Regions from separate parts of the Salinicola sp. CPA57 genome, predicted to be linked through region 1. Evidence: predicted binding sites of a transcription regulator. Region 1 holds the regulator's gene; each other region holds the start of a gene.
The links. The regulator FliA, encoded in region 1, starts transcription of late flagellar genes. The targets are predictions, from matches to a motif close to CTAAAGTTNNNNNNNNNNCNGCCGATA.
Positions count from the first base shown of each region.

Region 2: the regulator FliA is predicted to act here: its motif matches at 5,903-5,929, upstream of DOM36_RS05905 (GGDEF and EAL domain-containing protein).
Region 3: the regulator FliA is predicted to act here: its motif matches at 1,522-1,548, upstream of DOM36_RS11460 (GGDEF and EAL domain-containing protein).
Region 4: the regulator FliA is predicted to act here: its motif matches at 1,902-1,928, upstream of flgM (flagellar biosynthesis anti-sigma factor FlgM).

Region 1 is NZ_PZJR01000003.1:585,414-592,717, forward strand. It holds gene pqiB (intermembrane transport protein PqiB) at 1-138, shown strand, start outside; gene DOM36_RS04935 (ABC-type transport auxiliary lipoprotein family protein) at 135-758, shown strand; gene DOM36_RS04940 (RNA polymerase sigma factor FliA) at 928-1,626, opposite strand; gene DOM36_RS04945 (flagellar protein FlhE) at 1,757-2,122, opposite strand; gene flhA (flagellar biosynthesis protein FlhA) at 2,260-4,344, opposite strand; gene flhB (flagellar biosynthesis protein FlhB) at 4,341-5,504, opposite strand; gene cheZ (protein phosphatase CheZ) at 5,655-6,323, opposite strand; gene cheY (chemotaxis response regulator CheY) at 6,343-6,732, opposite strand; gene DOM36_RS04970 (chemotaxis response regulator protein-glutamate methylesterase) at 6,822-7,304, opposite strand, start outside.
Region 2 is NZ_PZJR01000003.1:796,601-803,904, forward strand. It holds gene DOM36_RS05885 (type I secretion system permease/ATPase) at 636-2,420, shown strand; gene DOM36_RS05890 (HlyD family type I secretion periplasmic adaptor subunit) at 2,417-3,754, shown strand; gene DOM36_RS05895 (TolC family protein) at 3,754-5,187, shown strand; gene DOM36_RS05900 (MAPEG family protein) at 5,406-5,822, shown strand; gene DOM36_RS05905 (GGDEF and EAL domain-containing protein) at 5,990-7,304, shown strand, end outside.
Region 3 is NZ_PZJR01000009.1:338,067-345,370, reverse strand. It holds gene DOM36_RS11460 (GGDEF and EAL domain-containing protein) at 1-1,491, opposite strand, end outside; gene DOM36_RS11455 (PA0069 family radical SAM protein) at 1,757-2,833, shown strand; gene DOM36_RS11450 (glycosyltransferase family 2 protein) at 3,065-3,856, shown strand; gene DOM36_RS11445 (lipid-A-disaccharide synthase N-terminal domain-containing protein) at 3,853-4,164, shown strand; gene DOM36_RS11440 (glycosyltransferase family 39 protein) at 4,179-5,912, shown strand; gene DOM36_RS11435 (ATP-binding protein) at 5,979-7,304, opposite strand, start outside.
Region 4 is NZ_PZJR01000003.1:309,348-316,651, reverse strand. It holds gene DOM36_RS03725 (flagellar hook assembly protein FlgD) at 1-10, opposite strand, end outside; gene flgC (flagellar basal body rod protein FlgC) at 39-449, opposite strand; gene flgB (flagellar basal body rod protein FlgB) at 454-873, opposite strand; gene flgA (flagellar basal body P-ring formation chaperone FlgA) at 1,083-1,859, shown strand; gene flgM (flagellar biosynthesis anti-sigma factor FlgM) at 1,975-2,250, shown strand; gene DOM36_RS03700 (flagellar protein FlgN) at 2,383-2,835, shown strand; gene DOM36_RS03695 (histone-like nucleoid-structuring protein, MvaT/MvaU family) at 2,970-3,350, opposite strand; gene DOM36_RS03690 (sensor domain-containing diguanylate cyclase) at 3,871-4,779, shown strand; gene DOM36_RS03685 (hypothetical protein) at 4,986-5,624, shown strand; gene DOM36_RS03680 (DUF3307 domain-containing protein) at 5,621-6,367, shown strand; gene DOM36_RS03675 (N-acetylmuramoyl-L-alanine amidase) at 6,364-7,304, shown strand, end outside.

The DNA.
Region 1 (7,304 bases):
TTGAACGACACGCTCAAGCAGCTGGAAGTCCTGATGCGTGATCTCCAGCCGGTCGCCAAGACGCTCAGCGAAAAGCCCAACGCGCTGATTTTCGACCAAGAAGTCAAAACCGATCCCGTGCCGAGGGCTCCCCAATGAAGATGTCTTCCCTCTCCCGGTGTCGCCGCATCGGCGCTACTGCCCTGCTGACCCTTGCCGCCGTGGCAATGGCGGGCTGCGCCGCGCAATCGACGCCGACCAATCGCTATACGCTGCCGGAAGCCGACAGTCAGCCGCCGACGACCGGCCCGCAAGCGCGCAAGCTGACGGTCGTCCCGGTCGAGGTGGCAAGCTACCTCGACCAGGAGGGAATCGTGATGCAGACCAGCGATATCGAGCTCAACGCAGCCAATCAGAACCTGTGGGCCGAAGCGCTGGGGCAGCAGCTGACGCGTCGCCTGCGCCAGTCCTTGGCGGCCGACCTGCCCGCTGTCATGGTCTTGAACGCCGCCCACGGCGAGCCCGGCGCGCAGCGGCTGACGCTCAGCGTCGATCAGTTCCAGGGTCGCTACGACGGCCAGGCCGTGGCCTCCGGCGAGTGGCAGCTGCATGACGGCAATCGGCTGCTGGCCCAGCGCCATTTCGATGTCTCTCGGCCGCTGAGCGACGACGGCTATCCGGCGCTGGTGCGAACGTTGGGAGGCGTGTGGGAAGAGGTGGCGAGCGAGATCGCCGACGAGATCCGCCATGTGTCGGCGCCCTCGCGAGCCAGCGACTGATCAGTTTGACGAATCATCGAGCGCCTCGCATGACAAGACGCCTGCCGACCCGGTCGTGACATCGACGTCATGATCGGCTCGGCAGGCGCTCGGGATCGCTCGTTGTCTATCGATTGACGTTACGGCTCCGTGACCGCGCCGCCGGACGCGGTCATGGAATTGACCGCCATCAGGGATTCAGACGGCTTCTCAGGCGCGACACGGCCTGGCTGTGCAACTGGCAGACGCGGGATTCGCTGACGCCCAGTACGGCACCGATCTCTTTCAAGTTGAGCTCTTCCTGATAGTAGAGTCCCAGAAGCAGCTTCTCGCGTTCCGGCAAGGCATCGATCGCGGCCATCACGTTGGATCGATTGTCTGCATCGAGCAGCGCTTCCAACGGCGACGGCGGGCCGCCTTCGGAGACGGCGGCGACACCGTTTTCGCTATCGCTCTCGTCGTACGCCAGCAGAAAGCCGTTGTTGGCATCTGCCAGGAGCTGATGGTACTCCTCCCGGGAAACCCCCATTTCCTGGGCAATTTCGCGCTCGTCCGGCGCCCGGCCCAGCTGCTGTTCCAGCCGTCGCACGGCCTGATCCAGTGCCCGCGCATTGCGCCGCACGCTGCGTGGCATCCAGTCGCGACTACGCAGTTCGTCGATCATCGCGCCACGAATTCGCTGGTTGGCGTAGGTCGAAAAGCTGGCGCCGTGCGAGTTGTCATAACGCCCCATGGCGTCCAACAGTCCCAGCATGCCGGCCTGCACGAGATCATCGAGTTCCACGCTGGCGGGTAGGCGCACCTGAAGAGAAAGCGCATGGCGCCTCACCATTGGCATGTACTGCTCAATCAATGCCCTCTGATCGATTTTGCCTTGTGCGGTATACATCGAATGGCCTCGTGCGAAACAGCTTACGGTCATGGGATGCATGACTCATCTTTCCATTATGCCGCCCGGACATCGACCCAAGACGACAAACTACTGGTTTTCCAGCGGCTAATTCGGCTGTTTATCAGCCTTAATGACGGTAGTCGACGATCAGTTGACCACCGAAAATCACGCGCCTCCCGTCCGACTGCTCGCCCGGTTGCCACTGGAATCGCAGCCGGAACGGCAAAGAGGCAGATCGATCGGCAAAGCGCTGGGTTTCCCCCCGATTCCGGGCTAGCGGCAGACAGAACTGGCCGTGACAGAGCCAGGTTTTCAGCGTCGGCGCCGGGGAATCGAGCCGAAAGGTCCAACGAACGCGTTCGATGACGGCATCAGCCATGGACGCCGGTAGCTCGACTGGCACGCTCTCCAGGGCATGGTCGGCCACCACGATCGTCTGACGTGGCAGCTGGCCAACCCAGGTTCCGTCGGCAGCCCAGGCTGTTGTCGCCATGCCCATGACAACAACAGCAGATAGCAAGCTCCAGCCGAAGAGCGCCGAACACGCTTTGGATCTCGGGGACGGAGGTCCCGGGGATCGACGTGAAGATCGCGTTCGGCTCCCGGCACTCACGGCGGCAACGCCGGCACTCATGACGGCGCGCCGATGGTGGTGGTGACGCGCAGATTGCGATCGTCCGGGATTTCCGCCTGGGAGAGCACCACCAGCGACTTGATCTGACGGCGCAGGAAACGCGACAACAGAGCCCGCAGACCATGCTGGACGACCAGCACGGTCGGCTCGTCACGACTCTGTTGGCGTTCCACCGCAGCAGCGGTCTGTTGCATCAGCGTGTCCGCCAGCCCAGGCTCGAGTGCCCCGCCGTTGTTGAGCGCTTGCGCGAGAACCTGTTCCAGCCGGGGTTCGAGCCCCATCACGTGCAGCGATTCGCGGCCCGGGAACCACTGTTGGGTAATCGCCCGGCCCAGCGCGACGCGTACCAGCGCGGTCAGCTCGTTGGCATCCGACTGCTGGGGAGCATACTCCGCCAGGACATCGAGAATCGTGTGCATATCGCGGATCGGCACGTCTTCGATGAGCAGATTCTGGAGGATGCGTTGCAGCGAGGTCAGCGGCAGCAGCTTGGGCACCACGTCCTCTACCAGCGACTTCTGATGCTCGGCGACCTTGTCCAGAAGCTGCTGGACCTCGGCGCGTCCCAGCATGTCGCCGGCGTTTTCATGCAGCAGGTGATTGAGGTGGGTGGCGATCACGGTACTGGCATCCACCACGGTATAACCGTAGATCTGCGCCCGCTCGCGCTGGGTCGTTTCGATCCAGTAGGCGGTCAGACCGAACGCCGGATCCTGGGTCCGAGTGCCGTCGATCGCGCCGGACACCTGGCCGGGATCGATGGCCAGCCATTTCCCCGGAAACGCCTCGGCACGACCGACTTCCACGCCCTTCAGGGTGATCACGTAAACGTTGGGGCTCAGCTCGAGATTGTCGCGGATGTGCACCACCGAGGGCAGGAATCCGACATCCTGGGCGAACTTCTTGCGCACGCTCTTGATTCGCCCCAGAAGCTCGCCCTTCTGGCGTTGATCGACCAGCGGGATCAGACGATGCCCCACTTCCAGCCCGAGAGTATCGACCAGTTGCACGTCATCCCAGCTCGCCTCCGGCGTTTCCTGCACCGCCGGCGGCGCCTTGTCCTCCACTGCCCGCACCGCTTCGTCCTGCACCCGGCGGGAGATCCACCAGCCCAGCGCCGCAAGCAGGATGGCAAACAGCAGAAAGACGACGTTCGGCATACCGGGGATCATGCCAAGCAGACCCATCACACCGGCCGCGAGATACATCACGCGCGGATTGTTGAACAGCTGACTCAACAGCTGCTGCCCGACATCCTGATCGGTATTGACGCGAGACACCGTGACACCTGCCGCCGTCGAGATCACCAGCGCCGGAATCTGGGCGACCAGGCCGTCACCTACCGTCAGCAAGGTATAGGTCTTCACGGCCTCGCCAAACGGCAGACCGTGCTGGGCCACACCGATCATCAATCCGCCGATCAGGTTGATCACCATGATCAACAGACCCGCCATGGCGTCGCCGCGGACGAACTTGCTGGCACCATCCATGGAGCCGAAGAACTCCGACTCCTGATTGATCTCGGTACGGCGCCGGCGGGCCTCTTCCTCGCCGATCAGACCGGCATTGAGATCGGCGTCGATCGCCATCTGCTTGCCCGGCATGGAGTCCAGGGTGAACCGCGCCCCCACCTCGGCAATTCGCCCGGCACCTTTGGTGATGACCATGAAGTTGATGACGACCAGAATCAGGAACACCACCAGACCGACGGCGAAGTTGCCGCCGATCAGAAACTCGCCGAACGCCTCGATCACCTTGCCCGCGGCATCGCCCCCCTCGTGGCCGTCCATCAGCACCACTCGGGTCGAGGCCACGTTCAACGACAGGCGTAGCAGGGTCGAGAACAGCAGCACTGCCGGAAAGGCCGCGAAATCCAGCGGCTTTTCCGTGAACATGCTGACCAGCAGGACCATGATCGACAGCGCGATATTGAAAGTGAAAAAGAGATCGAGCGCGAATGGCGGTAACGGCAAGATCATCATGCTCAGGATCATGATGATCAGAACAGGGCCAGCGAGGATCTTGAACTGGTTGTTTGCCGGCCATTTGCGATGACCGAACCACTGGCTGAGCGCGTTCATTCACTCTCCTTGGATGAATCCGATGCCGGCTCGTCGAGGGCTGGCGGCACGGGCAGGTCGCGCGGGGGCTGCGGCACGTCACCGCCTTCGGTCTCGACCTGCTTGAGGCGAAATGCCCAAGCCAGAACTTCGGCAACCGCGGTATAGAGATCGCCGGGTATTTCCTGTTCCAGATCGACGTGGTGATAGAGCGCGCGCGCCAGCGGCGGGGCCTCTAGCCGCGGCACGCGGTTCTCGTCGCCGAGCTCGCGGATCTTGGCCGCCACGTGATCCGCCCCCTTGGCCACGACCAGAGGGGCGGACATCGAGTTCTGCTGGTAGCTCAGCGCGACCGCATAATGAGTCGGGTTGGTCACGATCACGTCGGCGGTCGGCACCTTGCTCATCATCCGCCGTCTGGCCATCGCCTGTTGCTGCTGACGAATGCGGCCCTTGACGTGCGGGTCGCCCTCGCTCTCCTTGTGTTCCTGACGAATGTCTTCGCGGCTCATCCGCAGCTTCTTGTTATGGCTCCATATCTGATAGGGAACGTCGATCAGTATGACCAGCAACAGCGATGTCACGATCAGCGCACAGCCGATGGCCGCCAGCCGCATGGCCGTAGCCAGCGCCTGTTGAATCGGCATTTCCATCAGCTCGAGCAGCGTGTCGCGTTGCGACCATAGGTACGTGACACCAACGCCGCCCACCAGCACTGACTTGGCAATGGCCTTGGCCAATTCCGCCAACGCCTGGGTCGAGAACATGCGTTTCAAACCCTTGAGCGGGTTCAGCTTGCTCAACTGAGGTTGCAGTGATTTCGCGGACAACAGCCAGCCACCCAGCATCGTCGGCCCCAGAATCGCCGCGACCGTGAACAGCAGGAACAGCGGCAGCAGCGCGATCAGCGTGTGTTGCCCCATCAGCCAGACATGACTCAGCATGCGGGCGCTGTCGAACGCCAGCCCATGATCGAAGAGAAAAGCCTGCTCCATGACGATACTCAACTCGTCATAGAGGTTGTTGCCCATGACCCACAGACCCAGCACGCCGCTGACCAGCAGCAGAAAGGTGGCGAGCTCGCGCGACCGCGCGACCTGCCCCTCCTCGCGCGCTTTCTCGATTCGCCTGGGCGTCGCCGGTTCTGTCTTTTCCTGGTCGCTGTCGTTCTGCTCGGCCAAGCGCGCACTCCGCCACGGTCGGGGATGAAATCTTGAGCGCTATTCTGCTGGGAGAGGGGCAATATCAAAGGGAGAAATAGCAGGATGAACACCCTGCTATTTCGGGGGGCGACACAGAGGGAAGCGTCGCGGGGGGCGTCTTCGTGCGAATCAGAACCCTAGACTGTCCAGCAGGTCGTCGACCTGATCCTGATTGCTGACGACATCGACAGCTTTCGGATTGATCTGCGGACCATTGAGCAGCGAGCTGGATTGGGCAGCCGCGAGGTTGGCGTGCTCTCTCCGCTCGGTTCCTTCCGGGGCGTTATCGATCAACACCTGAACCAGCTGCTGCTCGATCTCGTGGATCACGTCCATCATCTTCTTGATGACCTGCCCCGTCAGATCCTGAAAATCCTGCGCCATCATGATCTCGAGCAGCTGAGCGTTGGTGGCGCCGGTGCGCTCGGGCACGGCCTGCAGATAGGAGCGAGTATCCTTGACCAGCGTCTTGGCTTCGTCCAGCGCCTTGGGCTCGGCAAACCACGCGTCCCAGCGCTTGTCGAGATCGTTCGCTTCGCTCTCGAGTGCATTCTGCAGCGGCTGGGCGTGATCGATCGCGTTGAGCGCACGTTCCGCCGCCTGCTCGGTCATCGAAGCAACGTAGCTGAGTCGATCGCGGGCGTCGGGAATGGCCTGTGCCGCTTTCTCCACCTCCTTGTCCAGCCCCAGTTCACGCATGTTCTCGCGCAACATGCGGGTCAGGTGGCCAATGCGGCGAATCAGATCGTCCGGAGCCACGCTTTCCATCACGCTGCCTTGAGGGTTGGCACCACTCATGATCTACCCTCCATAGGTGTCACTTGCCCAGTTTCTCGAAAATCTTGTTGAGCTTCTCTTCGAGTGTCGCTGCGGTGAACGGCTTGACCACATAGCCGTTGGCGCCAGCCTGGGCCGCCGCGATGATATTTTCCTTCTTGGCCTCTGCCGTCACCATCAACACCGGGAGCGACGAAAGCTTGGGATCCTGGCGGATTTCCTTGAGCATTTCCAGGCCATCGAGATTGGGCATGTTCCAATCGGACACCACGAATTCGAAGCCTCCGGCGCGCAGTTTGGTCAAGGCCTCCTGACCGTCCTCGGCCTCTTCCACGTTCTCGAATCCGAGTTCCTTGAGCAGACTGCGGACGATCCGACGCATGGTCGGAAAATCGTCCACTACCAGAATGCTCATGTTCTTGTCAGCCATCGTCTTTCCTCTTCGAATCGTTGGGCAAGCATGCTGAGATTATCGGCAGCCAGCTCGCTCGCTTTATAGGTACTGATGATCCCCGCGACCTAGACGCGTTGGGCGCGCCCTGACAGGTGCATCTGCTGAACCAGGTGGCCGGCAATGTCGTTCAGGGCGATGACATCTGTCGCCCCACCCAGCGCGATCGCCTCCTTGGGCATGCCGAATACGACACAGCTTGCCTCGTCCTGGGCCACCGTATGAGCGCCCGCCTGGCGCATCTTCAGAAGCCCGGTGGCGCCATCACGTCCCATCCCGGTAAGAATCACACCCAGCGCGTTACGGCCGGCACAGCTGGCAGCCGAATCGAACAGCACATCGACCGAAGGTCGGTGGCGATTGACGGGCGGTCCATCATCCAGCGCGATCACGTAGTTCGCTCCCGAGCGCGTCAGACGCATGTGCCAGTCTCCCGGCGCGATATAGACATGCCCCGGCAGCACCCGCTCCCCCGCTTCCGCCTCCTTGACGGTGACCCGGCAAAGACGATCGAGCCGCTCGGCGAACGAGCGCGTGAAGCCTCCCGGCAT
Region 2 (7,304 bases), 210 kb from region 1:
GACACGATGCCGACCTTCCGCGTAGTGGGTGACGGAAGTTCCCTGTCGCTGATCGTTATGGGCCGAAAGGCTCGGGACTGACGTGACTAAAGTCTTACCAATGGAGTCTTACCGATGGCAAACTAGCGCTTCTCACTCCCCGCGCAAAGTTGAAACTTCTACAACCCTCAAAACGAGTTTAACGAGTTACTCATGGAAAATAGCGTTTCCATGACTCGATTCCGACAACTTACCGTTGTGTCAGCCACTTCCCGCAGCTCTATAAACAACGCGATTACATAAATTTTCAAGACTGATAAACCTCATGCTCAAAGCGCAAAAACCCATTACGCCGCTCAGCACAAAACCGTGACCTCCTGTTCATCAAACTCGCTAATTTTATTCGCGCGTCTTTTAATAAATCGCGGAATCTGAGATATGGACACGAACATACTCCCTTGTTATAAAACAGGTAATTAAAAAATCAGCAATTCAAAACCTCATGTTTTCTGAGAAAAGTCGCCAACAATTCCGCTTGTAAACGTGTTCACAATTTACGCATGCTGACACCCCAAAACGACATGCCAATGCTGCCTTTCTAACAACATCGATTTTCAACGCTAACATTCACCTCAGACGTCAGAAGGGAACATGCCGTGGCAACATCCCCGGACAAGACCGATTTGCAGCTGGCCCTTGCCGCCAGCCGCCAGGCGTTTCTTTATATCCTGTTATTCAGCTTATTCATCAACTTGCTGATGTTGGCCCCATCGATTTACATGTTGCAGGTGTACGATCGGGTCATCACCACACGGAGTCCGGAAACGCTGCTCATGCTGACACTGGTGGTGGTGTTTCTGTTTATCGTGATGGGCTCGCTGGATCTGGTGCGCTCGCGCATCCTGGTTCGGGTCGGTAATCGGCTCGATATGCAAATCAGTGATCGGCTATATCAAGCCACGTTCAAGCGAGCGCTGCTGGTCCCGGGCAAACCGTCGGCGCAACCCTTCAATGATCTGACGACGTTGCGCCAATTTCTCAGCGGCAATGGCTTGTTCGCCTTCTTCGATGCGCCATGGATCCCGGTCTACATCGCCATACTGACGCTGTTTCACCCTTGGTTCGGTATTTTCGCGGCCGTTGCCGCCAGCGTGCTGATGGTGCTGGCCTGGATTAATGAAAAGAGCACGCAGTCGTTGCTGAGCGAGGCCAATCGAGAGCACGTTCAATCCCAGGATCTCGCGCAGAGCAATCTGCGCAACGCCGAAGTACTTCAGGCGATGGGCATGCTGCCCAATCTGCTCGCCCGCTGGCGAGGGAAGCATCATGACTACCTTGTACATCAATCTCATGCCAGTGACCGAGCAGGCGCGCTCAGCAACGTGTCGAAAACGCTGCGCGTGATGTTTCAGTCACTGATTCTGGGGTTGGGTGCGTTTCTGGTCATCGAAGGCAGCCTGACCGGCGGCATGATGATCGCTGGCTCGATCCTGATGGGTCGGGCGCTGGCGCCGATCGATCAGATGATCGGTGGATGGAAAGGATTCGTCGCCGCGCGCACCGCGCATGCCAGACTCAATGCCCTGCTGTCGGCGGTCCCGGCCGAACCTCAGCGAATGCCGCTTCCGCCACCGGTCGGGCGTCTGGCGCTCGAAACGGTGACCGCAGGACCGCCGGGCGAGAACCGCCCGACCCTATGGGATCTCAGCCTGCAGTCCAATCCCGGCGAGCACATCGCCATCGTCGGGCCGAGTGCCGCGGGCAAGTCGACGCTCGCTCGCGTCATGCTGGGGGTATGGCCGGTTCAGAGTGGCAGCGTTCGACTGGGGGGCACCGATATCAGCCAATGGCCCCGGGAACGTCTGGGTCCTTTCATCGGCTATCTGCCACAGGATGTGGAGTTGTTCGACGGCAGCATCAGCGAGAATATCGCCCGTTTCGGTGATGTGAACCCGGCTCAGGTCATCGAAGCCGCCCAGAAAGCCGGTGTACACGACATCATCCTGCGTCAGTCGGCCGGTTATGACACCCAGATCAGCGGTAGCGGTGGCGTCCTTTCCGGCGGGCAACGCCAACGCCTCGGTCTGGCCAGAGCGCTTTACGGCAACCCGGTACTGGTGGTTCTCGACGAGCCGGACGCCAACCTGGATGCCAGCGGCGAACGCGCGCTTCAGCACTGCCTGCGCCAGCTCAGAACGCAGGGCACCACGGTGTTCATCATCAGTCATTCGCCGGCCATTCTCGAGCACGTCGATCGCGTTCTGGTGCTTCAGGAAGGACGCATGGTGTCCTGCGCCCCGGCTCATCCGCCGGCGCCGAAAATGCCCCAGCCCACTCGGGAAACCGATACCCCCATCCACTCCATCCGGATGCGAGCCCGGGGCAAGCCGGACGACTCGCGCCCCCCTCTTTCCCTCTCTCCGGAGCCGCCGAAGTCATGACGATTTCCTCTGCTGCACCGATAACGCTAGGCGCCCCTGCCCCAAAACTGCCCACCAGCGATCGCGCCAGCCGGGGCTGGGGATTGGGAATTCTGGTCTTCGCACTGGGCGGCTTCGTGCTGTGGTCGCTCACGGCGGACCTGGCAGTCGCGGTGGTGGCACCGGGGTCGGTCGCCGTCGAGAGCTCGACTCAGAAGGTCCAGCACTTCGAAGGTGGCATCATCAAACGCATCCTGGTCGCAGACGGCGATCAGGTCGACGCCGGCGACTCGCTGATCGTGCTCGACGACACCCAGCCGCTGGCCAAGCTCTCCATCGCCGAATCGGAGTACCGGATCGCGCTGGCAAGCGAGGTGCGACTGCTGGCCGAACAGAGCGACCGTGACACGCTGACCTTTCCCGACATGCTCCTCGACGGTGTTTCGTCTCGCGTCCGGGCGGTGGTCGACGTGCAGAAACGCCTGTTCCAGGTTCGCCGACAGTCATTGAAGGACGCACTCTCCGCGCTGGATGAAAAGGCCCGGCAGATGCAGGAGCAGATCGCCGGTCTCGAAAGACTGCAACAGGTCAATCGATCCAAGATCAACTCCCTGTCCGGAGAGGCCAGCGACTATCGCACCCTGTTCAAGGAGGGATTGGGTGATAACCAGCGTCTTCGCGAGCTCGAGCGTCAAGCCCTCGAGTATCAGGGGGAAAATGCCCAGCACACCGCCGAAGTCGCGCAGTTGCGTTCTCAGATCAGCGAAAACGGCTTTCAGAAGGAAATCCGCCGACAGGAGTATCACCAGGAAGTGGGCGAGGACCTCAAGGATATCCAATCCCAGGTAACGGACGCGGAGGAGCGAGTCACTGCCCTGCGCGATCAGGTCCAGCGAACCGCTATCGTCGCCCCCGTCTCCGGGACCGTGGTCGGTCTGCAGGTCCACACTCAAGGTGCCGTCATTCGCTCCGGCGATACGGTCATGGAGATCGTTCCGTCCAACGAGGCGTTCGTCGTCGAGGCGCGAATCCCGGATCGGGACATCGACAACGTCCACGCCGGGCAATCTGCCGAAATCCGTTTCAGCGCCTTCAATCAGCGACTATCCAATGTCATCGAAGGTGAAGTCACCCATGTCTCGGCAGACAGTTTCGAAGACGAAGCCACGCACAATCATTACTACAAGGCGCGCATCCGCGTCACCGAGTTGGGCCATGCGGAAATGACCTCTTCGATGCAGCTGCTGGCCGGCATGCCTGCCGAAGTGATGCTGAGAACCGGCGATCGCACCTTTGCCAGCTACATGTTCAAACCGTTCAGCGACATGCTGGCCCGCGCGATGCGAGAAGAGTGATGCCGTCATTTCATTGCTGGATGGTGGCCGGATTTCTGGCGGCAGCGAGCGCCACGGCGCAGGCGCAGCCACTCGATATCGCCGCGCCGATGCCCGAGTCGCTCAGCGCCGCACCGACAGCTCCCCCGTCTCTTTCGCAACTGGTTGCACGGGCGCTGACTTACGATAGCGGCTTGCAGAGCCAGCGCCTGGACAGTCGATCGGTGGCGCAGGAAGTTCCCATGGCGCAAGCCGGATTGCGGCCACGTCTCGATGCCACCGCCGCCTATCGCTACACCGATGCGGACAACATCTACACCGACAATCCCGACGACTACCCCGACGAGGTCTACGACGATCGCGTTTCCGGCAGGACCCGGAACACCAGTTGGGAGCTGCGGATGACGCAGCCGCTGTTCAGTCTCGAGCGCTGGCGCCGAGTCGGCAAGGCCCGCGCCCAGCTGGATGCCGCCGCGCTACAGGTTGCGGTCGCCGAGCGTGATCTGGCAGTCACGGTGGTGGAGACCTACCTCGATGCCTATCAGGCCTCGCGCAAAGTGGGGCTGTTGATCGCCCAGCGTGAGTCACTGGTGTTGCAGCAGCGTCAGGCACAGCGCGCCTACGATCTGGGCATCGGCGATCGCATCAATCTGCTGGAATCGCAGTCGCGGCTGGATCAAGCGGTTGCCGACCAGACGTCGGCGGAAAACGATCTGTCCAATGCGCTGAGTGATCTCGAGCGACTGACGGGAGCCTCGCTGACCTTCGATCCGGTGCTGGTCGAGACGCCGGAGAATCTGGACATTGCCCCGGAATCGCGCCCTCTGGAGAGCTGGCTGGCACTGACGCGTGACAATGTGCAGGTGCGTCTCGCCGCCGAGCGTCAGCGCGTGGCACAGCGCGATACCGGCATCCGGAGCGCATCGCGCTACCCTGAGCTCAACCTGGTGGTCGGTTACAGCGATGTCGACAGTAACGATCCCCTGAGTACCAGCAACGATCTCAGCGCCAGCGTGGAAATGAATCTGCCGATCTACCAGGGCGGTTATACCACGGCCAGCATTCGTCAGGGTGAACTGACAGCGCAGGCCGGCGCGGCCACGATGGAGAACGAACGGCGCCTGGCCCAGCAGGAAGTTCGCAAGCGGCTGCTCAGCATGCAGGGCGATCTGCGCCAGCTCGAGGCGCTGCAGCGCTCGGTGGAGTCCGGCAACCTGTTCCTGCAGGCGGCGATTCGCGGCGAATCCCTAGGCCTGCGAGATCTCGTCGACGTTCTCGATGCCCGCTCTTCACTATACGATCTGCGAATCCGCGTCATCGAGACGCTGTGTCTCTACCTCAGGGACCGCACCTATCTCGAAGCGACCGCCGACCAGCTCGACACGACGACTCTGGCAGAGATATCGAGCATTCTGACCCGGGTCGAAAAGACGGCACGACCATCCAATGGCTAAGTTGGCAGCGACGGTAAAGGGGCAAAGAGGCAAAGAGGCAAAGAGGCAAAGAGGCAAAGAGGCAAAGAGGGTATCAGGTGCCGGGAGAACGCCGCAAAATCGGGCCGAGCGCCAATGACGAGCCGAAAAACCAGGATGAGACGTGACGCTTCGGCCTCGCTCGATAAGCACGCGCCGCCAACGCGATCTGCTACCTTGGGTAAGAGTCGCTGGTCATCGTGTCCAGCAGGATCGACGAGAGGATTGACATTAGTCTACCGCTGTGGTGTCTGCTGATAACGGCTTTGTTGCCATTCTGGCTGGCTTTCTGGGGCAGCAACGTCCGGCGACAGGAATTCGGGCATCTCGATAACCATCATCCCCGCCAGCAGTATGGGCAGATGACGGGCAAGGGTGCTCGCCTATGGGCAGCCCAGAGCAATGCCTGGGAGGCGTTGGCACTGTTCACGGCCGGTATCGTTGCGATCCAGACAGCCGGTGGCGGCTGGCTGGCGGACATCGCCTGCGTAATCTTCGTGCTGGCTCGAATCGGGCACGGGATCTGCTATGCCATGGACATGGCCACACTGCGATCGTCCCTGTTTATCGTCGCGTTCCTTGCCGTGCTGTGTCTGTTTCTGACGGCGCTCGTCTAGTCGAACCGGGTCGAGATATCGGTGCTGGAGACCCGGCAGTTGGAGAACCGTCGTCAGGGAAACGAAAGTCCATGGAGCCCATCAAGTTTTCACGCAATGGGCCGATAGGATTCGAGCTGCAGGCCAGGGGTCGCTTCCGCCATTCCAGAACCATCGAGATCCAGTCCATGTCCACCGACTATGAATCTCATAGTGAATCGCCCGCTCATGACGATGCTGGTGCCGAACAATCGGCCTCGCTCGTGCCGATGCAGGAACCTATGGATATCGTCGATCTGGACTCGCATCGGCAGTGGGCGTTGGAGGCCATGGCGGCAGCCCAGAACTCCTACTGGAGATGGAACTCTCCCGACCGTAGTTTCCTCTGCGGCACCCTGGATGCTCGGGCTCATCACGCCGATGAGCCCATGCGCCTCGATTGGTGGACATTACTGAAGGCAATGCCATCGACCGAGCGTCGCCGCCTGATTATCTTGTGGCGACGAATCAATCGTGGCGAACAGGACCGCGTCGACATCCTGATCCAGCCCGACGCGACCCAGACATCAATCTGGTGGCGCATTCGCGGTGCCATCACCGCTCGCGATGACCAATCCGCTCCCGAGACAGCAACCGGTATCTGGGAAGTGATCGATGACCCACGCGATCAACGAAACCACGGCAGTATCCGGGCCCACGCGTTTGCCGCCTCGCGCGATCCGATGCTGGTCGTCGACGAGCGCTGGCGGATTCTCGAAACCAACGATGCATTCACCGAGCTCGGCGGCCTGCCGTCCAGCACGATCATCGGTCGCGCGCTGCAGCAGTATATCCAAGCCGATGTCCTTCACTGCGACCTGGCAACCATCGCGCGGAGTGACCGGATCCAGCATCACGAGGGCGTCTTTCATGTCGAGGGAGAGTCCCCCGTACCGGTCGAACTGACCCTCAGCCACTTCACCCTGGACGAGACTGGCCAGACGCATTACATTGCCGCGCTTCGAGACATCTCGGCACGCAAGCGCTCCGAGCGCGAGCTCGAGCATCTCGCCAGAATCGATACGCTGACGCAGCTTCCCAACCGCGCGACACTGCAGCAGATGCTGAATCGTCGCTTGCCGAAACTCGCTCCGGGACACGGGCTGGCGATCCTCTTCATCGATCTGGACGGTTTCAAGCACATCAACGACTCGCTGGGCCACCAGTCAGGCGACACGCTGCTCAAGATCATGGTCAAGCGCCTGCGTGCAACGCTGCGTAGCAAGGATCTGGTCGCGCGCTGGGGCGGCGATGAATTCGTGGTGGTCATCGACGTCGGCAGCGACGCGGAGATGGCCGACAAGATCGCCCGGCGCCTGCTCGAGGCACTGGCCCACCCCATGGTGATCAGCGGCCATCAGATCAGCGTCACGGCCAGCATCGGCGTCGTACACGCCCCACGCAATGGACGCGATACCGAAACGCTGCTCAAGCATGCCGATGTCGCCATGTATGCAGCCAAGG
Region 3 (7,304 bases), on a different contig from region 1:
GATAGCGAGTCTGATACCAGCGTTGACCAGCACATCGAGTGCTTCGCGAGCGGTCCGGGTGTTGCTGATCAGAGCACTCTCCGTCAGTTCAAGTTCGAGGGCACCCACCGGTAAAGCCTGCTCGGCCAGATACCTCTCGAGTCGAGCACTGAAATCCGGCTCACCGAGGTTGGCAGCGGAAATATTGACCGACATCTGCAACACTCGGCCGCGCCGGTGCCAGACGGCGGCCTGACGGATAGCGTGGCGCAGCACCCAGTCAGTCAGCGGCCGCACCATGGCCGTGTGCTCGATCAAAGAAATAAACTCGTCAGGGGAGATCGAACCCAGCGTCGGATGTTGCCAGCGAATGAGCGCTTCCGCGCCCACACAGCGGCCGGTGGCCAAGGACACTCGCGGTTGATAGACAAGCTGTAGCTGTCCGACGTCCTCGAGGGCATGACGAAAACCGTTGATCAGCTCAAAACGCCGAAAATGCTGCTCGTCTAAAGACGAAGAGAAGAGGCTGACCCCGATTTCGCTGTCACGGGCCGCCTGGCAAGCACTGTGCGAGGTTCGAAGGATATCGGCAGGCACGTTTTCGCCCAAGCGGAAAGGCGCTACCCCCACCATCGGACACAGTACGAAAAGCACGGCATCCCCAAGCGGCATGCTCGACAACACTTGCCTGAGGCGTAGGGCCATAGCCAGCGCTTCACTCTCCTCCAGACAGCGCTCGGCGCTTTCCAGAATGTAGGCATACTGGCAGGGCCCTACCTGATAGAGAACGTTGCCGACACCCAGTTCCAGCTGGAGGCGCATCGCCGCCTCGCGCGCCACATCGTCGAGACAAGCCGGCCCCAGGACACGCTGCAACGAGTGCATTTCGGCGATGTCGATCAGCTCGATATAGAGCGCAAAACAGCTTACGCCGGCCCTATCTCGGGCCCGGTCTTCCAGATCCTCGATGAACTTGCTGCTGTTGGATAGCCCGGTGAGCGGGTCGAGCCTGCCAAAGGCATGCTGCAGTTCGATTTGGGCCATGACCATCGCCGCCAAATCCTTCAGCATGCTTATCTCATGTTCTGTAACGCTCCGCGGCTCGTTGCCCAGAACGCACATCGCCCCCAGGAGATAGCCGTCGTATGTTTGCAACGGCGCCCCGGCATAAAAGCGGATGCCCGATTGCGCCAGAGGACTATCGCGGTAGTGCGGCGATTCGAGCAGATCGGGGATCACCACCACCCGAGACAAATCGGCAACTTCCCCGCAGCACGCCTTGGAACGCGGTATCTCCCAATGATCGATCCCCACTCGCGACTTGAACCATTGACGATTCTCGTCAGTGAGCGAAACGGCGGCGATAGGCAGGTTGAAAAGCTCACTGGCGATACGCGTGATGCGATCGAAACTCTCGCTGGGAGGCGTATCGAGCAGATTGAGCTGTCGCAGCTTCGATAATCGCTTGCGCTCGTGCTCTTCGACAGACGAGATATGGGAACCATTGATCATCCTGCAGCTTCCTCTGTGTCTCCCGCACGCTTTCGGCGCCTAGCCAGAAAGCTCTGAACGGCTATCGGCAATCTGGCCCCTGATCTTCAGCGATCCTCATCACGAGATTCGACAATATTTTCGAAGGTCCGATGAACGTCGTTGCCGGTCGTGGTCTTGACCCGGATAGGGTGTGACCCGATTCGCGACTTGTCGAACTGGCAAGGCTGGCCCAAGATACTGTATATATAGCCAGTCATCATGCCCAACCACAGGAGTCGCTGGAATGACGTCTCCCTATCGATTTACCGGCCCGCTGAAAGGCCGCGGCGCGACCTACAATCCCGACAACCGTTTCCAGCCGACGCATGGCACCGTGGAAGACGACGGCTGGTGGCAGCAAGAACTGCCGGCGCGTATCGCCACCCAGGTCCAGCTCGAAGCACCCCGCTCCGCGCTTTCCTGGAATCAATCGCCGGATCTGGGCTTCGATCGTTCGCTCAACCCCTATCGCGGCTGCGAGCACGGCTGTATCTACTGCTATGCCCGCCCCAGCCACGCCTACTGGGATCTCTCTCCCGGGATCGATTTCGAGACGCGCCTGATCGCCAAGACCGGCATGGCGGATCGATTGCGCGAGGAGCTGTGCAAACCCGGCTACGTCTGCCGGCCGATCAACCTCTCCGGCAATACCGACTGCTACCAGCCGATCGAGGCGCAGCACGGTACGACGCGCTCGCTGCTGGAACTGCTGCTGGAGTGCCGCCACCCGGTCACGCTGGTGACCAAGAGCGCGTTGATCCTGCGCGACCGGGAACTGCTCGCCGAAATGGCCCGCGAGCGGCTGGTCCGTGTCTTCGTCAGCCTGACCTCCCTCGACAACGAACTGAAGCGCACCCTGGAACCGCGTACCGCTTCGCCGGCGGCGCGCCTCAAGGTCATCCGGGATCTGCATGAAGCCGGGGTCCCGGTGGGCGTGCTGGTGGCGCCGGTGATCCCCGCCATCAACGACAGCGAGATCGAGACGCTGCTGGCGCGGGCGGCTGAGGCCGGGGCCCGAACCGCCAGCTGGACGCTGTTGCGACTGCCACGCGAGGTGTCGCCGCTGTTCGAAGCCTGGCTCGAGGAGCACTATCCGGAGCGCGCGGGCAAGGTCATGAGCCTGCTCCGCCAGTCCCGCGGCGGGCAGAACAACGACAGCCGTTTCGGCCACCGGATGCGTGGCGAGGGGCTGTTCGTGGACATGATTGACCAGCGTTTTCGCCGTGCCGCCGCTCGTCTGCAGATGGGCCAACGGGCGGAGATGGGTCTCGATACCACGCGCTTTCGCGCGCCTCACGCGCAGCAGGATCTGTTTGGCTGATTTTCGACAATCGGCAGGCACCCTTTGACCCTGCCCTGAGCAGGAACGTCGTTTTCCTGCTTGTCGCTTAAGATTTCTTTAAGCCTGGAACACGACCATGAACGGATCGCCCTCGCGCTTATCGTCCACGATTGCCCTGGCCTGACCGACGCGGTTGGGCCCGCGGCCCTTCGTCAAACCGATCCGTGATCTCTCAGGTTGCCCGTTCACATGGCCAGGATATCGTCACCAATGCGTTCAAGCCTCCATTCTCCCTTGATTTCGATTCTGATACCGGCCAAGGATGAAGTCGGCAATCTCCCCTGCCTGCTCGATGAAATCAGCCTGGCGCTTGCCGATGTCGAGCATGAAGTCATCGTCGTCGACGATGCCTCGACGGATGGCAGCTGGGAGCTGTTGACCCGGCGCGCGGCGCAGGATTCTCGCCTGCGCCCGATGCGTCACGCTTGCAGTGCCGGACAAAGCACCTCTGTCTGGCAGGCCGCGTGGGCGGCCCGCGGAACCTGGCTCGGCACGCTGGATGGCGACGGCCAGAACGATCCGGCGGACCTGCCGGCGCTACTCGCGCGCGCGCGACAGGGAGATGTCACGCTGGTGGCGGGTCATCGGGTTCAGCGCAACGACGATTGGCTAAAACGGGTGTCGTCGAAGATCGCCAATCGCGTCCGCGCGGCGTTGCTCAACGACGCCACGCCGGACACCGGATGCGGTCTCAAGCTGATCCGCCGCGACGCCTTTGTCTCGCTGCCCTACTTCGATCATATGCACCGGTTTCTCCCCGCCCTGGTTCGCGCTCAGGGGGGCGAGTGCGTTTCCGTTCCAGTCAATCACCGCCCGCGCGGCAGCGGTCGGTCGCATTACGGTCTCAACAATCGGCTGTGGGCAGGGATCGTGGATATGGTCGGGGTGATGTGGCTGCGACGCCGTAGCCGACTGCCTGCGGCCATCGTCGACACGATGACGCCGGCCGGCAGCCCCGCTGAGAATCCGAAAATTTCGACGCACGCGGAGCCGATGCCATGAATCAGGAATGGCTGTGGGTGACCATCGGCTTCATCGGCCAGGCGCTGTTCTCGGCACGCTTCATCATCCAGTGGCTCGCCAGCGAGCGCGCCAGGCGTAGCATCATTCCGGTCGCCTTCTGGTTTTTCAGCCTCGGCGGCGGCGCCACGCTGCTCGCCTACGCCATCTATCGCCGCGACCCGGTGTTCATCGCCGGCCAGGGCACAGGCCTGATCATCTACGTTCGCAACCTGATGCTGATCCGCCGGGAGACGCGTCAGACGGATTCCACCAGAACCGCACTTTCCGACGACGTCTCGAACTCCTGAACGGAACCCTTGCCATGCGACGCTTCTGGACCGACCCATCACAGGCGCAATATCGTCGTACCTGGTTGCTGTTGCTGCTGTTCACCATCGTGCTATTGGGAATCGGCATCGGCCTACGTGATCCGTGGCCCGCCGATGAACCACGTTTCGCGCTGAATGCCCTGGAGATGCTGCGTACCGGCCAGTTCTGGTTCCCGCACCGGGGCGGCGAGCTCTATCCCGACAAACCGCCCCTGTTCATGTGGGCATCGGCCCTGAGCATCTGGCTCACCGGCTCCGTGCGCTGGGGGTTTCTGATACCCACCACGCTGGCCGGTGTCGGTACCCTGTTGCTGACGGTAGATCTTTGCCGTCGCCTGTACGGACGGCGCATCGCGCTGATGTCGGGGGTGGCGCTACTGACCGCATTCCAGTTCGTGCTGCAGGCCAAGACGGCCCAGCTCGACATGATGCTGACGTTCTTTACCACCCTTGCCAGCTATGGTTTTCTGCGTCACGCACTGCTCGGCCCTGCCAAGAAGTGGTGGCTGGCAGGCTGGGCCGCAATGGGCCTCGGCATCATCACCAAGGGTGTCGGCATCCTGCCTCTGACACTGCTGCCGGCCTGGTGGTGGATGGCCTACCGCGGACAGGCCACACGCTTTCGTCTGAAGGATTTGGCGCAGGGGATCGGCGTCATGCTGCTGTGTGTGGCCACCTGGGCGGTGCCGATGATTGTCATGGCGACATGGGGAGATGACCCGTCATTGGCCGCCTATCGGGACAATATCCTGTTCAAGCAGACCGGCCAGCGCTACGCCGATTCCTGGGCGCACCTCGAACCCTGGTACTACTATCTGCTCAACGTTCTGCCGTGGGCGTGGATGCCGCTGATCCTGGCCTTCCCGTGGGCGCTCCCCGCCTGGTGGCGTCGTCTGTGTCGCGCCGATGCACGCATTCTGCTGCCGCTCAGTTCCGTCATTCTGATCGTCACTTTCTTTTCCCTGTCCCCCGGTAAACGTGGCGTTTACATGCTGCCGACGTTACCGCTGCTGGTCATGGCGATGGCACCGCTGCTGCCCGGACTGATCACTAAAAAGCGCCTGCATTGGCTGGGGTTCGGCCTGCTGGCCTTGCTCGGCGGCATACTGTTGATCGCAGGTATTCTGGGTTTCGTCGGTCTGCCGGCACTGACCAAAGTCGCCTCACGTCATGCGGTATCGCCCTGGGCATGGTGGATCGTCATCGCCGTCATAGCGCTTGGATTGCTGGCATGGGCGCGCCCGCGCCGCGGATTGTGGGCACTCTGCGGCTGGTTGATCGTTTTCTGGGTCAGTTGGTCGAGCTGGGGTTATACGCTGCAGGATCACGCTCGCTCTCCGCGGGACATGATGGCCGATGTCGAGTCGATCACCGGCACCGGCATCTGGTTGGCGATGCCGGATTACGATGAAGAGTTTCTTCTGCAGTCTCGCCAACCCAGCATTCAGTTCGGCGACAAGACGCCGGCAAGCGATCAGTTCCAGCGTGCCTTCGCCTGGCTCCAGCAGGATGACAGCCGCTGGATGTTCGCGATGAAGCGTCAAGCCGAAGATTACGACTGCATCGACCGCGGCCAGGTTCACGACATGGGGATTCAGAATGGCGACGACTGGTGGCTCGTTCCGGCGACGGCCGTGGGCCAGTGCCAGGGCGACGTGACCGCAGCGCCGATCTTCGTGGCACCGACCACCTTGCCGGACAGTACCGGCAGCGCACCGAGGGTTTAAAAGCCCGGGACTGCAGCATGAACCCGATGCGCTTCGAGACGGCGGCCAACGTCCCGGCGGGGTGAGTCAGACGACAGCATCGAGCCAGTCCAGCCTGACCACCAGGCCGCCTTCCGCGCGGTTGGCGAGCGTCATCGTCAACCGCTGGCGCTCGGCGATCTCGGCCGCAATGGAGAGGCCCAGGCCGCTGCCGCTAATACGCTGGTCGGACGCGCGTTGGAAGCGCTGTTTCACCGACTCCAGCAGCGCTTCTGGAATGCCGGGGCCGGAGTCCGCGATGGTCAGCCAGGGGTGCCGGTCATCGCTGCCCACCGCCACGACCACCGTCCCTTCCGGTGGGGTATAGCGCAGCGCGTTGTCCATCAGATTGCGGATCAGTATTCCCAGTTCGGTGGCATTGCCGGTAACGCTCACCGGCTCGCCTTCGACGATCTCCAGCGTCTGCTGCCGGGACTCGGCCAACGGCCACAGATCGGCGGCCAGATCCATGACCAAGGCCGGCAGCGGGATCGACTCAGGAGCCGGCCGTTCACGATGAATATCCAGACGAGCCAGCAGCAGCAACTGCTCGACCACGCGCTGCAGACGCTCGATGCCTTTATAGGCCTTGTCCAGTGCACTGGGCTCGCCGTAGCGGGCGTTGTCGAGATGGATCTTCATGGCCGCCAGCGGAGTTCTCAACTCGTGGGCCGCATCGGCCGTGAAACGCCGTTCACGTTCGAGCGTCTTGCCCAGACGGTCGATGAAATCGTTGAGCGCACCACGCAGGGTCTGCAATTCTCGCGGCACGCCCACGCGAATCGGACTCAAGTCTTTCTCGTCTCGCGCCTGAACTTGTCGGGAAAGATGATCGATCGGCTTCAAGCCTCGCCGAATCAGCCGGGCAATCAGCCAGATAAGGATCGGCAGCGCCAGCAGCAGCGGCACGAAATTTCCGATGGCGACCTTGTTGGAGAGTTCGTCCTGAAACGCTTCCCGCAACCCGACGCTCAGCCAGCGCCCGCCCTCGATCGGCATGCTGAAGACCCGCCAGCGATGACCGCCGAAACGCTGCCAGCGATACCCGGCGTCTTTCGGCGCCGGGAAGGCGTCGTCCTTCCCGTGCCAGCGCGGTCCCATCAGAATCGGTCGCTGTCCGGCATCCCAGAAGCCGAGCGACAGCATGCCCTCTTCATGGATGTAGCGCTTGGGATGGCCGATCTTGTCGAGGAGGCTGCCGGTTTGGCCATACCAGCGTGCGAAGTGCCCGGGTTGCGACAGCTTTTCGGCGACCGCCTGATACTCCCGTGATGTCGTGTCGGTATCGACGAGCGCCGACACCACGCGCGCCTGAAGGCTCAACTGCGCATCGAAGATCTCTTCCATTTCGTGGCGCGTGATCAGATAGGCGGC
Region 4 (7,304 bases), 280 kb from region 1:
GACTGGACATGACATCTCCTTGATGTGCCCTAAACCGATCAGCCTTCGCCGATGGTGAGTGTTTTGGTCATCAGCGTCTTGGCGGTATTCATGACCTCGACGTTGGCCTGGTATGAGCGGGAAGCGGCGATCATGTCGACCATTTCGTTGACCGGATCGACATTGGGCATCTGTACGTAGCCTTCATCGTTGGCCAGCGGATGCCCGGGACGATATTCCAGCCGCAACGGTGTGGTGTTGTCTTCGACTACCCCATTGACGCGCACGCCACCCGCGCTTCCGCCCTGCTGACTCATCGCCTGGAACATCACCTGTCTGGCGTGGTACGGCTGCCCGTCCGGGCCGGCAACGCTATCGGCGTTCGCCAGATTGCTCGCCGTGACGTTCATGCGCTGCGAATTGGCAGACAGCGCCGAACCGGAAATTTCGAATACACTGAACATCGACATCGTATTACTCCGACTGCATGGCTTTCTTCAGGCCTTGAATCTTGCGACTGACGAAAGTGACATCCGCCTGATAGCGGAGCGAGTTGTCGGCGAAGGCCGAGCGTTCCCGGTCCATGTCGACGGTGTTGCCATCGAGACTGGGCTGATCCGGCACACGGTAGAGCAGGTCATGAACCCCCGATCCGCCGCCGGCGTGCCCCGGAATATGGCGGGCCGATGTCAGCGACAAGGACAAACCGCCGGAAGATTCACTGCGTCCCTGCTCCATGACCCGATTCAACTCCGTGCGAAAATCGAAGTCTCGGGCCTTGAAATTGGGCGTATCGGCGTTGGCGATATTATTGGCCAGAACCTGTTGACGCTCTGCGCGCAGATTGATGGCTTCCTGCTGAAAGCGCAGCGCGTTATCCAACTTGTCGAACATGCCGTGCCCCTCGATGGCGTTCGCTGGAAATTTGACAGGATGGAGAATAGCGGCGGGCGGTTCGTTTCAAACGTGTAAACAAGCTGTCAATTGCGCGCCATTTTCAGCAATGCTCGTTGTCGGGCATCTCTACAATCGCTACCCAATGTGGAGAATTCCGTCGCCTGGCGGGAAGCGCCGCGATACTCACCGCCGCCGAGATCCGTGACATGCGTGACGACCCGTCCGAAGCCTTGCAGCGCCTTCGATCGAGATATCGCCCCTACATCCAACGCCTGCTGTGGGCCGCCGCCGTAACGCTGATGACCTGCCTGTTCGCGCTATCGCTACTGCCGATACCCTCGATCGCTCGCGCGGACGACAACATCGTCGAGCAAGGCGACCCCCTCACGCTCAGCGTGGAGCGATTTCTCCAGCAGCGCACCGCCTCACTCGGCGATCAGGTAACGATCGACATCCGGCAGAGCGCCGCCGATCTTGGACACTGCATCAACCCGCAACCGTTTCTGCCCCGTCCCGGCGTGCCCCAGGGCCGGGTGACGGTGGGCGTCCACTGCGGTAACGACGGCAGTCAGACGCGCTATCTTCAGGCGACGATTTCGGCGACGGTTCGCCACCTGGTGGCTCTCAAGTCGATCGATTCCGGCCAGCGTATCGATCCCGCGATGCTGGGCTGGCAACAGTCGGAGATTTCACGGCTACGCCGAGGTTATCTCGACAACATGGATCAGGCGTCCGGCATGGTGGCCACACGACGCATTCCGGATGGCGCGACCTTGACCGACAACATGTTGAGAAAGCCCTGGATGGTGAAACGCGGCGATACGGTCGTGCTGACAGCCGTCGGTCAGGGGTTTCGCGTCAGTCGCAGCGTCGAGGCGCTGGACAATGGCGGATTGGGCAGTACCATTCGCCTCAAGACCGAGAACAACCAGATCCTCCAAGGAACGGTGACAGGTCAGGACCGACTGCGTGTCGACATCTGATCTGCTCAGATAAATTTCTTAACAAAACTCCGTTCGAATCTCTTTCAGCTCGCGCTGCTTTTGCCGATAACGTAAGCAACCACGGGATTGTGCATACAGCCATGAGGTAACGACCTTGAAAATCGATCAGACACAGCCGCTGACTCGCTCCACGCAGAACGAGCCCGTCGAGCAGCGCAAAGGCGCCGAATCACTGGAAGACACCAAAGCTTCGGCCGGCTCCACGACGACGTTGAGCCAGATCCCGAAGGGAGATGCGAGCGAAGATATCGATACCGCTCGTGTCAACGAGATTCGCCAGGCAATTTCCGAGGGCCGGCTCGAACTCGATACCGGCAAGATCGCCGACGGTCTGGTCCAGAGCGTTCGCGATATGCTGGACAAGTCCTAGGTTCTGTCTGAAAAGTCGACGAGCGCAGGCAGTTTTCAGACAGTGCCTAATCACCTGATTTCAGGGCCTGTGACATCAGGCTCCTTTTATTTCAGGTTCCTTCTATTTCAGGCCTGATGGCAGGATTCCCGCATGACGCCAGCTGAATTGATTGCCGAACAGCAGACTCTGTTGCAGACACTTGTGCAAACGCTCGATGCCGAAGCCAGTTGCCTCGGCGAAGGCAGAGTGGACGGGGAGCGTCTTGGCGAACTGGCCGCACTCAAGCAGCGCCAGCTGGATGCGCTTGATCGGATCGAGAGCCTTCGTCGGGAGCATCAGCAATCCCAGGGGTTCGGCACGGGCAGTCAGGGGGCCGGGCAGTTCGCCCTCGCGATAGGCGGGCATGAGGCATGGCAACGAATTCGTGCGCTGGCGGAACAGGTGCGTCGAACCAATCGCCTCAATGGCCACATCATCTCCGCCCGGCTGGAACACAATCAGCAAGCCATCGATTTTCTGAACCGCGCCATCGGCGGCAACGTCTACGGTCCCAGGGGCGAGTCCCGGCATAACGGATTTGGCGGTATCAGTTCCAAGGCGTGATACGGCGAGAGTCCCATCGCCACTCAATGCTCACCTGGCGCTGAAAAATTCGAGGTCTATGGAACGCAGAACCCTCCGCCGAGAGACTCGACGGAGGGTTCTTTTTTGGCTGAGCGGGATGAAAAGAAAAGCGCTCAGTCTTCCGTTCTGACGACCCAGGATTCGACGGTGTCGCTACCGTGCTCGTCCTTCCACACTTTCAAGGTCTTGTGGTTACCACCGCGCGTTTCGACCACTTCCCCGGTGGTGGGGTTCTTGTAAATCTTGAGCTTACGCTTGCGACGGCTACCCGTTGAGCCGGTCTGCGACGTCGTGGTCTGGGCGTTGTCGGCTTTGGGGTTCAACAACTCAATGACGTCACGTGTCGTCTTGCCGTATTCCGCCATCAATGCTTCGAGCTTCTCCTTGAACTCGAGCTCGGCTTTCAGACGTTGGTCACCTTCCATGCGCTTCAGCTCTTCTTCAAGCTGCTTCAGGAGCTGTTCTTTCTTGACGTAATCGCTGAGTAGAGACATTCGTTGTTCCGTTGCGGATTGGTTTAAGCGTGGATATTATTGCCGATATCCACAAACTTGCAAGTCTTATCGAAGTGATTTTTTTAAAACAAACGGATTGCCAATATTTATTTAACGGCGGCTTCGTTAATGAGGCAGGACACTAACGGCCTTCGCTACGCCAATGCCGAGGTTGTTTTTTAACGACTCTCGATCCAGCCATACAATGCCATCCGGACTATCGTCTGGCAGGCCCATCATTGTCCAGTAGCCCCATGTCTATTGAATACTTTCATCATCGGCACCAGATACTGGCATTTCCCGTCAACAAATAACGCCGGACAATGGCCACTACATCAATGAAATCTAATTGGTTGGCGCTCTTCCAGGTGTCTACAGTTTTTCCTCCTGTCGTCGATAGTGGATAGGAGACTCGGAGCCGACAGGAATGAAATCGAGTTCCTCCTGTCTGGCCGCACAGGGCGTATTTTCGATGATCAGGACACCGGCTCAAGATATGCCAAAAACTCGAAGTCACTTCTTGACCCGAACGCTGGCGGTGTTGGCCGGCATCTGGTTTTTCGCTTCGCTGCTGATGTTGGGCGCAGCCTGGCTGGCCGTCTCAGGCGGACCGTTCGCGATCGTCGTACTGACCACCCTTTTCAGCGGGCTGACCGGCCTGGTAGCCAGTGTCTGGCTGTTCGATCGCCGGTTGCTGGTGCCGATCAGACGACTCGCGGATCATGTCCGCCTCGAGCATGACTTCACCAGCACTTCGCGGCAGGTGCCCCCGGATCTGACCAGCCGCTCGGATGCCGTGGGCCTGCTGGCACGCCAACTGCAAAAGTTGATTGAAGAATCCAGGAGTTACAACGCCGCGCTACTGGAGCAGACGTTGAACGACCCGCTGACCGGGCTTGGCAATCGGCGCCTGCTGGAAAGTCGCCTCAACATGCTCGTGCCTCTCAGTCGCCGCCTGAGCTGTACGGTGTCGGCGATGATGATCGATGTCGATCACTTCAAGGCATTCAACGATCACTATGGTCATCCGGCAGGCGATGCGTGTCTCGTCGATATCGCCGGTGTGCTCAGGGATACTTTCCGCAGGGAAACCGATGTCGTGGTACGCCTGGGTGGCGAAGAGTTTCTGGTCCTGCTGATCCACACCGGCAAGGAGGAAGCCTGGGCGCTGGCCGATGCCATGCGCGGCATGATCCAGGCACTGGGGCTACCTCACGAATACTCGCCGGTTGCGGAGGTCGTGACCGTCAGTGTCGGGGTAGTGACCAGCCCCAATGGCTTGCTGATCGACATCGACGACATGATTGCGCACGCCGATCAGGCACTCTACGACTGCAAGGCTCATGGCAGAAATCAGGTGGCGGCACGCGTGATCGGCGTGGAGCAGACGGCGCAGGCGTTTCGTCCCTCGACCGAATCAACGGCGTAACCCGCCTCGGACAACAATCTTTACAGTTCAGCGGGCAATTTTTTACAGCAAAATACTGGATATAAATACAGTTATTAATTACCTTATCCTTATCGACGCACCAGCACTACCACCATTCTTTAATAGCCAAATTAATGCATAATCGCGAAAATAGCTTTTTTAAGCTATAGATTGACCGTTGTGAAAGACGTTGCGAAACACTATCGATGGGGATCTCTATGATCGGCGTGCTCAGCGGGGACATCGTCGCGTCTCGCGATATCAGCGACAAGCGCGCGCTTCGCCGCGCGATAGACCTCGGCATTGATCGACTTGGCCAGTCACTGGGCGCGGTGGGTATGCGATTTCGCGGTGACGCTTTTCAGGTAGCGATTCCCGAGGCGACGGAGTCGGTCACGGCAGCAGTAATCATGCGCGCCAGTCTCATCGAACACTCCCCCTCCAGACAGCAGATGTGGGATGCGAGAATCGCGATCGGCATCGGTGAAGGCAGCGTGCCCACACTCGACAACTTCATCGACGCCGATGGCGAGACCTTCGTGCGCTCCGGCCAGGGTCTGGACGCGTTGAGCGAGAGCCATCAGCGTCTGGGCCTGTTCCTCGCGACGCCGCAGCCGGATCTCGATCTGCTGATGCTGTTTGCCGATGACGTCATCAGCCACTGGAGCCATAACGCCGCAGAAGTGGTTCGCTTCAACCTGACGACCGAACACTCTCAAAGCGAACTTGCCAGACGCCTGGGTCGCTCCCAACCGACGATCAATCGTCGCCTGAGCGCCGCGCGCTGGTCGCTGATTCGCGAATTTCTCGAATTTACCCGGTTCCGCCTGGAGGGACTGACATGAGCGAGGCAAGTCTGTCACTGTTGTTGGCACTGCTGCTCTCGCACACCGTCGCCGACTTCGTTTTGCAAAGCGACAGCTGGGCGCTTCAGAAACAGCAACACCACTTCCGCGCACCGTCGCTCTACTGGCATGTCGGAATTCACATGCTGTTGAGCCTGGTCGTTCTCGTGCTCTTCGGCGCAAGCGTCGCTAGCGCTATTGTCGGCACACTCGGAATTGGTGCATCCCATTGGCTCATCGACACGCTGAAAAGTTATACCCCCGCGCGCCAGGTGCGCTTTTTCCTGCTCGACCAGCTCCTGCATATCCTGATACTCGGGCTCGTCTGGTGGTGGATCGTTGGCGACAACCTGTCCGGTCTCACGTTCGATCTCGCGCTGTTCTGGCAGCCGTCAACGCTACTGGTCGCTCTGGCGTATCTGACCGTGATGCGCCCGGCTTCGGTTCTGATCGCGCTGATCATGCGGCGCTGGAGTGAAGGCGTCGACACCCGAGGCACGCTGGCCGATGCGGGCGCGCGAATCGGCATGCTCGAGCGCTTTCTCATTCTGACTTTCGTCTTGAGCCATCAAATGGCCGCAATCGGGTTCCTGCTGACCGCCAAGTCGGTACTGCGCTTCGGCGACCTCTACGAGGACCGCGACCGCAAGCTGACCGAATACGTGCTGCTCGGCACCATGCTGAGTTTCTCGATCACGCTCACCCTGGGCCTGTTGACCCGCTATCTGCTGGACGCATTATGAGTCGCGTCGACGCCGGGCATTCACGCCCCGCCAGACACCTGCTGATCGCCGGGCTGCTGGCGCTACTGGCCGGCTGTACCAGCCTGCCGACGACGGAAGTTCGCGACGGCTACGTGGCCGATCGCGCGCATCGATCCGATGCCTACAACCAGCGGATTCGCTATCTGATTCTTCACTACACCGACTCCGAGGAAGCCAGGGCGATGCGCACCCTGCTCGGCCCTGATGTCAGCTCGCATTATCTGGTGCCCAGAGAGCCTCCCACGACGAATAGCCTTCCACGAGTCTGGCAACTGGTCGATGAATCCGCCCGCGCCTGGCACGCCGGCATCAGTGGCTGGGAAGACCGCACGCAGCTCAACGACACCTCGATTGGCGTGGAAATCGTCAATCGCGGTCCGCAGCGAGCGCTTCGGGATCCGTCTCGGAACACGCCCCAGAATACGTCTAACCGTCTGGCCGCCAGCCAACGATGGCAGCCTTATCCCGATGCGCAGATCGACGCTGTCATCGCGCTGGCAAACGATATCATCCACCGTTACCGCCTGCCGCCGACGGCCATCCTCGGGCACTCTGATATCGCGCCATCACGCAAGATCGATCCCGGCCCCCGGTTTCCATGGAAAAGACTTCATGATGCCGGGGTCGGCGCTTGGCCAGAAGACGATGACGTCGCTGACTATCGTCGACAGTTCGCGCGCTGTGCTCCCTCGATGACGCAAGTTCAGCGAGCGCTGAGCGCTTATGGCTACACCATCGACGTCAACGGCAAAGGGGATAGGCAGACTCGCGAGGTGCTACGCGCCTTCCAGATGCATTTTCGTCCCGCCAACTATGCCGGCCAGCCGGATCGCGAGACGTCAGCCATTCTGTGGGCACTACTCGCCCGTTATCGCCCACAGGCGCTAATGGACAACGATCTTTCAAGACCGGAATG